Regions from separate parts of the Streptomyces aurantiaciflavus genome, predicted to be linked through region 1. Evidence: riboswitches for the same ligand, from Rfam matches in the RefSeq annotation. Region 1 holds a riboswitch; the other holds the start of a gene.
The links. A riboswitch is a leader RNA that binds a small molecule or an ion and turns the genes downstream of it on or off. The one in region 1 is predicted to bind glycine.
Positions count from the first base shown of each region.

Region 2: another riboswitch for glycine. It lies ahead of gcvP (aminomethyl-transferring glycine dehydrogenase); the one in region 1 lies ahead of gcvT (glycine cleavage system aminomethyltransferase GcvT).

Region 1 is NZ_JBNCAQ010000040.1:82,836-87,384, reverse strand. Features, by position in the region: gene glyA (serine hydroxymethyltransferase) at 1-718, opposite strand, end outside; gene gcvH (glycine cleavage system protein GcvH) at 727-1,104, opposite strand; gene gcvT (glycine cleavage system aminomethyltransferase GcvT) at 1,234-2,352, opposite strand; glycine riboswitch at 2,427-2,557, opposite strand; glycine riboswitch at 2,558-2,671, opposite strand; gene ACPT94_RS35410 (AAA family ATPase) at 2,848-3,516, shown strand; gene ACPT94_RS35405 (enhanced serine sensitivity protein SseB) at 4,050-4,549, shown strand, end outside.
Region 2 is NZ_JBNCAQ010000013.1:226,531-231,079, forward strand. Features, by position in the region: gene gcvP (aminomethyl-transferring glycine dehydrogenase) at 1-2,666, opposite strand, end outside; glycine riboswitch at 2,842-2,938, opposite strand; gene ACPT94_RS18420 (PRC-barrel domain-containing protein) at 3,053-3,424, shown strand; gene ACPT94_RS18425 (nucleotidyltransferase domain-containing protein) at 3,431-3,892, opposite strand; gene ACPT94_RS18430 (DNA polymerase IV) at 3,944-4,549, opposite strand, start outside.

The DNA of each region.
Region 1 (4,549 bases):
GGATGATGCCGCCGCGCGGGCCGCCCAGCGTCTTGTGGGTGGTGGAGGTGACGACGTCCGCGTACTCCACCGGGTTCGGGTGGAGACCGGCCGCGACCAGGCCCGCGAAGTGCGCCATGTCGACCCACAGGTACGCCTCGACCTCGTCGGCGATCCGCCGGAACTCCGCGAAGTCCAGCTGCCGCGGGTACGCCGACCAGCCCGCGATGATCACCTTCGGGCGGTGCTCCTTGGCGAGCCGCTCGACCTCGGCCATGTCGACCAGCCCGGCGTCGTCCACGTGGTACGCGACCACGTCGAACTGCTTGCCGGAGAAGTTCAGCCGCATCCCGTGGGTGAGGTGACCGCCGTGCGCCAGGTCCAGCCCCAGGATCGTGTCGCCCGGCTGGGCCAGCGCGAACAGGGCGGCCTGGTTGGCGGAGGCGCCCGAGTGCGGCTGGACGTTGGCGTACTCGGCGCCGAACAGGTCCTTGATCCGGTCGATGGCGATCTGCTCGGCGACGTCGACGTGCTCGCAGCCGCCGTAGTAGCGGCGGCCCGGGTAGCCCTCGGCGTACTTGTTGGTCAGGACCGAGCCCTGCGCCTCCATGACCGCGAGCGGAGCGAAGTTCTCCGAGGCGATCATCTCGAGCGTGGACTGCTGGCGGCCCAGCTCGGCGTCGACCGCCGCGGCGACCTCCGGGTCGAGCTCGTGCAGGGGGGTGTTCAGGACAGACATGCGACTCCTCAGCCGGCGGTGTAGGCGGTGTACTCGTCGGCGGAGAGCAGCTCCTCCTGCTCGCCCGTGACGCGTACCTTGAACAGCCACCCGCCCTCGAAGGGGGCGGAGTTCACCAGCGACGGGTCGTCGGCGACGTCCTGGTTGACCTCGACCACCTCACCGTCGACCGGCGAGTACAGCTCGCTGACCGACTTGGTCGACTCCAGCTCGCCGCAGGACTCGCCCGCGGTCACCGAGTCACCGACCTCGGGGAGCTGGACGAAGACCACGTCGCCGAGCGCGTTGGCCGCGTGCTCCGTGATGCCGACCGTCGACACGCCGTCCTCGGCGGCCGACAGCCACTCGTGCTCCTTGCTGTAGCGCAGCTGCTGGGGGTTGCTCATGGCCTGAATTCTCCTGTACGCGGGGGAGTGCTGGTGAATGGGGGACTGCTGGAAACGTGCGTGAGCAGCGGGAATGTGCGCAGGGTCACGCACAGGGACCGCTGTCGGCTCTGCTTCCGCTGTGAGTGTCTACTTCTGACGCTTGTAGAACGGCAGCGCCACGACCTCGTACGGCTCGTGGCTGCCCCGGATGTCCACGCCGACACCCGGCGTGCCCGGCGCGGCGTGCGCGGCGTCGACGTACGCCATCGCGATCGGCTTGCCCAGCGTGGGGGAGGGGGCGCCGGAGGTGACCTCGCCGATCACCTCGCCGCCGGCGACGACCGCGTACCCGGCGCGCGGGACCCGGCGGCCCTCGGCGACCAGGCCGACGAGGACGCGCGGCGGGTTGCTCTCGGCGCGCCGGGCGGCCTCGGCGAGGGCCTCGCGCCCCACGAAGTCACCCTCCTTCTCGAACTTCACCACCCGGCCGAGCCCGGCGTCGAAGGGGGTCAGCCCGGTCGACAGCTCGTGCCCGTACAGCGGCATGCCCGCCTCCAGGCGCAGCGTGTCCCGGCAGGACAGGCCGCACGGGACCAGACCGACGCCCTCGCCCGCCTTGGTCAGCGCCTGCCACAGCTCCACCGCGTGCTGCGGCTGCACGAACAGCTCGAAGCCGTCCTCACCCGTGTAGCCGGTGCGCGCGATCAGCGCCGGGACCCCGGCGACGGTGCCGGGCAGCCCGGCGTAGTACTTCAGACCGTCGAGGTCGGCGTCGGTGAGGGACGCGAGGATGCCGGGGGACTCGGGGCCCTGGACGGCGATCAGCGCGTAGGCGTCCCGGTCGTCCCGCACCTCGGCGTCGAAGCCGGCCGCACGCTCGGTCAGCGCGTCCAGCACGACCTGCGCGTTGGAGGCGTTGGCGACGACCATGAACTCGGCCTCGGCGAGCCGGTAGACGATCAGGTCGTCGAGGATGCCGCCGTCGGCCCGGCAGATCATGGTGTAGCGGGCGCGGCCGACGCCGACGGAGGCGATGTTCCCGACGAGCGCGAAGTTCAGGAGGGCGGCCGCCTCCGGCCCGGTCACGGTGATCTCGCCCATGTGCGAGAGGTCGAAGAGTCCGGCCTTCGTCCGCACGGCGTTGTGCTCGTCGCGCTCGGAGCCGTAGCGCAGGGGCATGTCCCAGCCGGCGAAGTCGGTCATCGTCGCGCCGAGCGAGCGGTGCAGGGCGTCGAGGGCGGTGTGACGGAGTGGGGTACTGCTCATCGGGCGTTCGTCTCCCAGGGCGATGGGGCCCCTCCCGCGCGAGCTCGTTCGAGCGTGGGGGAAGGCGAGGTCGTTCCTCCCCATCTGTCATCGGAACCTGAGAGGTTCGCCCTGATCGTGAATGATCGCGACGGATCACCTGATCGTGGCTTGCACCTTGGGTGGAGCCGTCCCGGACGGGGAGCGGCCCGCTTTTCAGATGTGCCTCGCCCGCGCGGTAACGGGGCCTGAGAGATTCAAGGGAGGGACTTGCTCCTTCGGCGCCCCGGCGAAGCTGCGGCTGTGACAGCTGTGCCGAGAACTCTCCCGCGCGGATTCAAACGGCCGGTATGCAGTTGGCGCGCACATCATCGCACGGCACACGCGATCACGGCAGGCCGCATCTGTAACCGGCTTGTGGCGGTACGCGCACGAAAACGGAAGACACCGCGCATTACCTTCTCTTTACGCTCGAGGGGGAGAAGACTTGTCTGACCCCAGGGGAGGACGATCACGGTGAACAGGACCACGGCATACGCGACGACCTCGGCGATCGCGCTGCCCGCGCAGCCGACGGCCCCCACCCGGGAGGTGTGCGGCGCACGGCCCGCCCCCGTCGTCCGCGACCTGCGCGACCGCGGCGGCCACAGCCCGCACGGCCTGCTGTTCGGCCCCCGCGACCTGGTGGTGATCACGGGCCTGCCCGGCAGCGGCAAGTCCACGCTGATGGAGCGCACCGTGAAGGGCATCCGCATCGACTCCCAGGACACGCGTGACCGCTGGGACGCCCGCGTGCCCCGCTTCCTGCCGTACGCGCTCTACCGCCCCCTCGTCCGTCTGGCCCACTACGCCGGGCTGCGCCGCGCCCTGCGCACCGGCGAGGGCGTCGTGGTGCACGACTGCGGCACGCAGGCCTGGGTCCGCGGCTGGCTGGCCCGCGAGGCCCGTCGCCGCGGCGGCACCCTCCACCTGCTCCTGCTGGACGTCACCCCGGACACGGCCCTGGAGGGCCAGCGCGAGCGCGGCCGAGGCGTCTCCCGCTACGCCTTCCTTCGCCACCGTCGCGCCGCCTCCCGCCTCCTCCAGGCAGTCGAGAAGGGCCACCTCCCCACCGGCTGCGACTCCGCGATCCTCCTCGACCGCTCCGCGGCAGACGCCCTGCACCGGATCGCCTTCACCGGCTGACCCCCGGCGCGGGGCCCGCCCCCTCCGTCCGGCGCCGACTCGGCCGGCCCCGACCGGGGCAGCCCGCGCGGGGCCGGTCGGGTGCGGGTACCCCGCCGGGATCGGTTTCGCGGGGTGGAGTCCCTGTTTCCGGCGCGGGGCTCGGCCGGGTGCGCCTGCGCCGGCGCGGCCAACGGGCTGAGGGCGGGTGCGGTGGCGCGCGAGCCGTTCGACCGCATCCGATGTGCGCCGGTTCCGCTACCCGGGCCGAGGCCGGCCCGCAGCTGCGAACGTGGTCGGGCGCCAGCACTGTGTGGTTCCGCGGGGTGCAGGTCGCCTCAGGCGCGCGGGGGCCGGTCCCGGGGTTCGGCCCGCGCTCGTCTTGGCTGGTCGCGGACCGTGTCGGACGGGTGTGGTCCACGCAGGCCGGTCGGTGCGAGCAGGGTCGGCCGGTGCGGGTCCCGCGTCGGCCGGGGCTCTTGGACTGAAGGGCCGACCCCGGCACCCGCTAGCCTTTCCAGCCACAGCAGTGGTTCCCAGCAGGCGGTAGGCAGATGGATTTCCCCCCGGCGGACTTCCCGGTGAACTTCTCCGCGGACTTTCCGGCACAGGCGCACCCCCACTCGCACGGCGGATGGCCCGGCAACGAGCTGGAGGAAGTGCTCTCCGCGTCCCTCGGCGTGCCGGGGGCCGGCGGACGGATCGTGGAGGTGCTCGGCCGCAGCTTCGTGTGGGTACCGCTGCCCAGCGGCGGCGGCCCGCACAGCGGCCCCCTCGACCTGCCCACGCTGGAGCTCGACGGTCAGGCGTACGTGCCCGTCTTCAGCTCCGAGGAGCAGTTCCATCAGGTCGCCGGCTCGCACATGCCGTACACGATCGCCCCGGCCGTGGAGTTCGCCCGCGGGCTGCCGCCGCAGGTGGGCATCGCGGTGAACCCGGACGGCGTGGTCGGCATCCCGCTGCCTCCGCCGGCCGTGGCCGAGCTGTGCCGTGTGGGCCGCACCCCGCTGGACGGCCCCGCGAGCGGCGGCCGCGTCCGCCTCTTCGAGCCCGA
Region 2 (4,549 bases), on a different contig from region 1:
CCGGCGCCCACCTTCTCGATCTCCGCGCGAATGGCGATCATCGCCTCGCAGAAGCGGTCCAGCTCGGTCAGGTCCTCCGACTCGGTCGGCTCGATCATCAGCGTCCCGGCCACCGGGAACGACATCGTCGGCGCGTGGAACCCGTAGTCGATGAGCCGCTTGGCGACGTCGTCGACACTCACGCCGGTCGCCTTGGTCAGCGGCCGCAGATCGATGATGCACTCGTGGGCGACCAGCCCGCCCGGGCCGGTGTAGAGCACCGGGTAGTGCGGTTCGAGCCGCTTGGCGATGTAGTTGGCCGACAGCACCGCCACCTGCGTGGCCCGCTTCAGCCCCTCACCGCCCATGAGCCGTACGTACGCCCACGAGATCGGCAGGATCCCCGCGGAGCCCCAGGGCGCTGCCGAGATGGGCCCGACGCCGGTCTCCGGCCCGGCGGCGGGCTGCAGCGGATGGTTCGGCAGATACGGCGCCAGGTGGGACCGTACGGCCACGGGGCCGACGCCCGGACCGCCGCCGCCGTGCGGGATGCAGAACGTCTTGTGCAGGTTGAGGTGCGAGACGTCACCGCCGAAGTGCCCCGGACTGGCGAGCCCGACGAGCGCGTTGAGGTTGGCGCCGTCGACGTACACCTGCCCGCCGGCCTCGTGCACCTGCGCGCAGATGTCGGCGACGTGCTCCTCGAACACCCCGTGCGTCGACGGATACGTGATCATGAGCACCGCAAGCTCGTCCCGGTGCTTCTCGATCTTCGCCCGCAGATCCTCGACGTCGATCTCACCGTCCCCGGCGGTGTTCACGACGACGACCTTCATCCCGGCCATCACGGCGCTGGCGGCGTTCGTCCCGTGCGCGGAGGACGGGATCAGGCACACGGTCCGCTGCTCGTCGCCGTTGGCGCGGTGGTAACCCCGTACGGCGAGCAGTCCGGCGAGCTCCCCCTGCGACCCGGCGTTCGGCTGCAGCGACACCTTGTCGTACCCGGTGACCTCGGCGAGCCGCTCCTCCAGCTCACGGATGAGCGTGAGGTATCCCTCGGCCTGGTCGGCTGGCGCGAAGGGGTGCAGCTGCCCGAACTCGGGCCAGGTGACCGGCTCCATCTCGGTGGTCGCGTTGAGCTTCATGGTGCAGGAGCCCAGCGGGATCATGCCACGGTCGAGCGCGTAGTCGCGGTCGGCCAGCTTGCGCAGGTACCGCAGCATCGCGGTCTCGGAGCGGTGCTGGTGGAAGACGGGGTGGGTGAGGATCTCGTCGGTGCGCAGCAGCCCGGCCGGCAGAGCGTCCTCGGTGACGGCGTCGAGGGCCTCGATGTCCCCCTCGACCCCGAAGGCACCCCAGACGGCACCCACCTGGGCCCGCCCGGTGGTCTCGTCACAGGCGATCGACACCTGGTCGGCGTCGACGAGGTGCAGGTTGACGCCGTTCTGCCGTGCGGCGGCGACGACCTCCGCTGCCTTCGCGGGCACGCGGACGGTCAGCGTGTCGAAGTAGGAACCGTGCACCACCTCGACACCACCGGCCGTCAGCCCCGCCGCCAGGATCGAGGCGTACCGATGGGTCCGCCGCGCGATCCCCCTGAGCCCCTCGGGCCCGTGGTAGACGGCGTACATCCCGGCCATCACGGCGAGCAGCACCTGCGCGGTACAGATGTTGCTGGTCGCCTTCTCCCGGCGAATGTGCTGCTCACGCGTCTGCAGCGCCAGCCGGTACGCCTTGTTCCCGTCCGCGTCGACGGAGACGCCCACGAGCCGCCCGGGCAGGCTGCGCGCGAACTTCTCATGGACGGCCATGTAACCGGCGTGCGGCCCGCCGAAGCCCATCGGCACACCGAACCGCTGCGTCGTCCCGACCGCGATGTCCGCCCCCAGCTCCCCGGGCGAGGTCAGCAGCGTCAGCGCGAGCAGATCGGCGGCGACCGTGACCAGTGCCCCCAGTTCGTGCGCCTGGTCGATGACCGGCTTGATGTCGCGTACGGCCCCGGAGGCACCCGGGTACTGGATCAGCACGCCATTGATCTCCCGCGCGGCGATCTCGGCCGGAATGCCCTCGCTGAGGTCGGCGACGACCACCTCGACCCCGGTCGGCTCGGCGCGGGTCTCGATCACGGCGATGGTCTGCGGCAACACGTCCGCGTCGACCAGGAACAGGCCCTTCTTGTTCTTGCCCATCCGCCGGGACAGCGCCATCGCCTCGGCGGCGGCCGTGCCCTCGTCGAGCAGCGAGGCGCCCGAGGTCGGCAGCCCGGTCAGGTCGGCCACCATCGTCTGGAAGTTCAGCAGCGCCTCGAGCCGTCCCTGCGAGATCTCCGGCTGGTACGGCGTGTAGGCCGTGTACCAGGCCGGGTTCTCCATCACGTTCCGGAGAATGACGGGCGGCGTGAAGGTGCCGTAGTACCCGAGCCCGATCATGGAGCCGAGGACCTGGTTGCGGTCGGCCAGGGACCGCAACTCGGCGAGCACCTCGGCCTCGGTGCGCGCACCCGGCAGGTCCAGCGCGGCAGCGTTCTTGATCACATCCGGCACGGCGGCGCTGGTGAGCTCGTCCAGCGAGCCGTACCCGACCTGCGCGAGCATCTTGGCCCGCGCCTCCGGGTCCGGCCCGATGTGGCGCTGCTCGAAGGGGATTCCCTGTTCGAGGTCGGAGAGCGGAATGCGGTGGGCGGTCATTGCGGAGGCCTCCTGGTCTGACGCGACCTTCGAGGGGCACCACGGCACGGGTACCCGGACGGCCTCCCCCTCTGTCATCTCAACCTGAGAGCTTCACCGGCCGCCCGAGGGAGCCCGGCTTTCACCGTCGGTGAGAGCGGAAGCCGTCGACGCCCGCCCTGCTTTCCAGAGTGACCTCGTCCGTGCGGTACGTGAGCCTGAGAGATTCCGGGGAGGATTTGCTCCTTCGGCGCCTCCGGATGATCTCCGGAGGACTCTCCCGCACGGGGTCAGCAGCCGATTGCCAGCGTACCAGCGAGGCCAACACCCGGTCCCTCGAGTGGCCATGCTCACCATTGTGCTCTTTTGTAGTGCTTACGAATGAGTTGCGACCACATGGAGGGCCCGTGCAGACCGACATCGATCCGCGCAACCTGATCGGCCGCAAGGCATTCGACCGCAACGGCATCAAGATCGGCACGATCGACGAGGTCTACCTCGACGACGCGACCGGAGTGCCGGAGTGGGCGGCCATACGGACCGGCCTGTTCTCCAGGGACGCCTTCGTCCCCCTGGAACCCAGCGAACTGGTCGACGGCACGCTGCACGTCCCCTTCGACCGCGCCCTGATCAAGGACGCCCCCGACTTCGGCGTGGGCCGCCACCTCTCCCCGGAGCAGGAACTCCAGCTCTACCACCACTACGGCCTCGACGTCGGCGCCCCTCCCCCGCTCCCGGACCACGACTTCGGCAGGATGGCCGGCACGGACGAGCCCTGAGCCCGGTCAGGAACAGGCCCGTATCAGCGTCGCGAGCACACCGGCGGGGTCATACAAAAGCCTCGCGCCGTCCATGACGACCCGGCGGGTGCCCGCGTCCAGAGGGTCCGTCCGAGCCCAGTCGGTCGGGCCGATGCCCACCTCGACCTCCAGGCCGGAGGCGGTGACATGCCGCCATTCGGTGACAGGCCCCCACCCCTGGACGCGCACCACCTCGCCCAGGGCGAGCTCGCGCACCCACTCTTCGTCCTCGGCGTACCGTGACGGCTGCGTCGTGAGCACCACGAGATCGACGTCGGAGTCCGGGCGCGCGGCCCCACGCGCATACGACCCGACGAGGAGCGCTCCGGCGACGTCACTTCGTTTCTCGGCCCAGCGGGTGACCCGCTCCACGACCTCCCGCACCTCGGTCTCCCGCTCCACGGACACCCCCACCGAGCTCGTGGACTGATTCCCTTGCAGTTCCATACCTCTCCCCCTTCAGCACAGGTGCCATCTCACCCGGCACCTTCACCATCCTCACTCTCTGTAACGAACCACGCTCAGGCGGTGTTCCCGGGACCCGCCGGGCAATCTCGCACGCTCACCCGCCGCCTGAGCGGCGGCGCTTCCCGCGCCTTCCTCCGGTCTTCGCCGCACCAACGGCAACGGATCCGCAGGCTCGAGATCCGGGTCGTCGATCCGGAACGTCCGCACGCGGCCCACCTCCGACTCCGGCGTCTCGAACCGCACGGTGACCCGCCCCAGACCACTGCCCTGCACCCACCCGTGCCCCAGCTCGGCATGCCGCACATCGTGCCCAGGACGCCACTGGTGCTCGGCCGGCCCCGCCTCCTCCCGCGCGGGCTCCTCCGGCACCTCCTCCTCGGGCCCGTCCCCCCGCTCCTCGGCCGCCTGCGCGAACAGGTCCTCCTGCGTGAAGTCGGCCAGACCGCTGACCCCGACACCGAGCAGCCGCACCCCGCCCGTGGTGTCCACGGAGTCCAACAGCCGCGCCGCCGCCTCCCGCACCACCGCCGGATCGTCCGTCGGCCCGCGCAGGGTCTCGGACCGGGTGAGGGTGGAGAAGTCGTACCGACGCACCTTCAGCACGATGGTCCGCCCCGACAGACCGGCTCCTCGCAG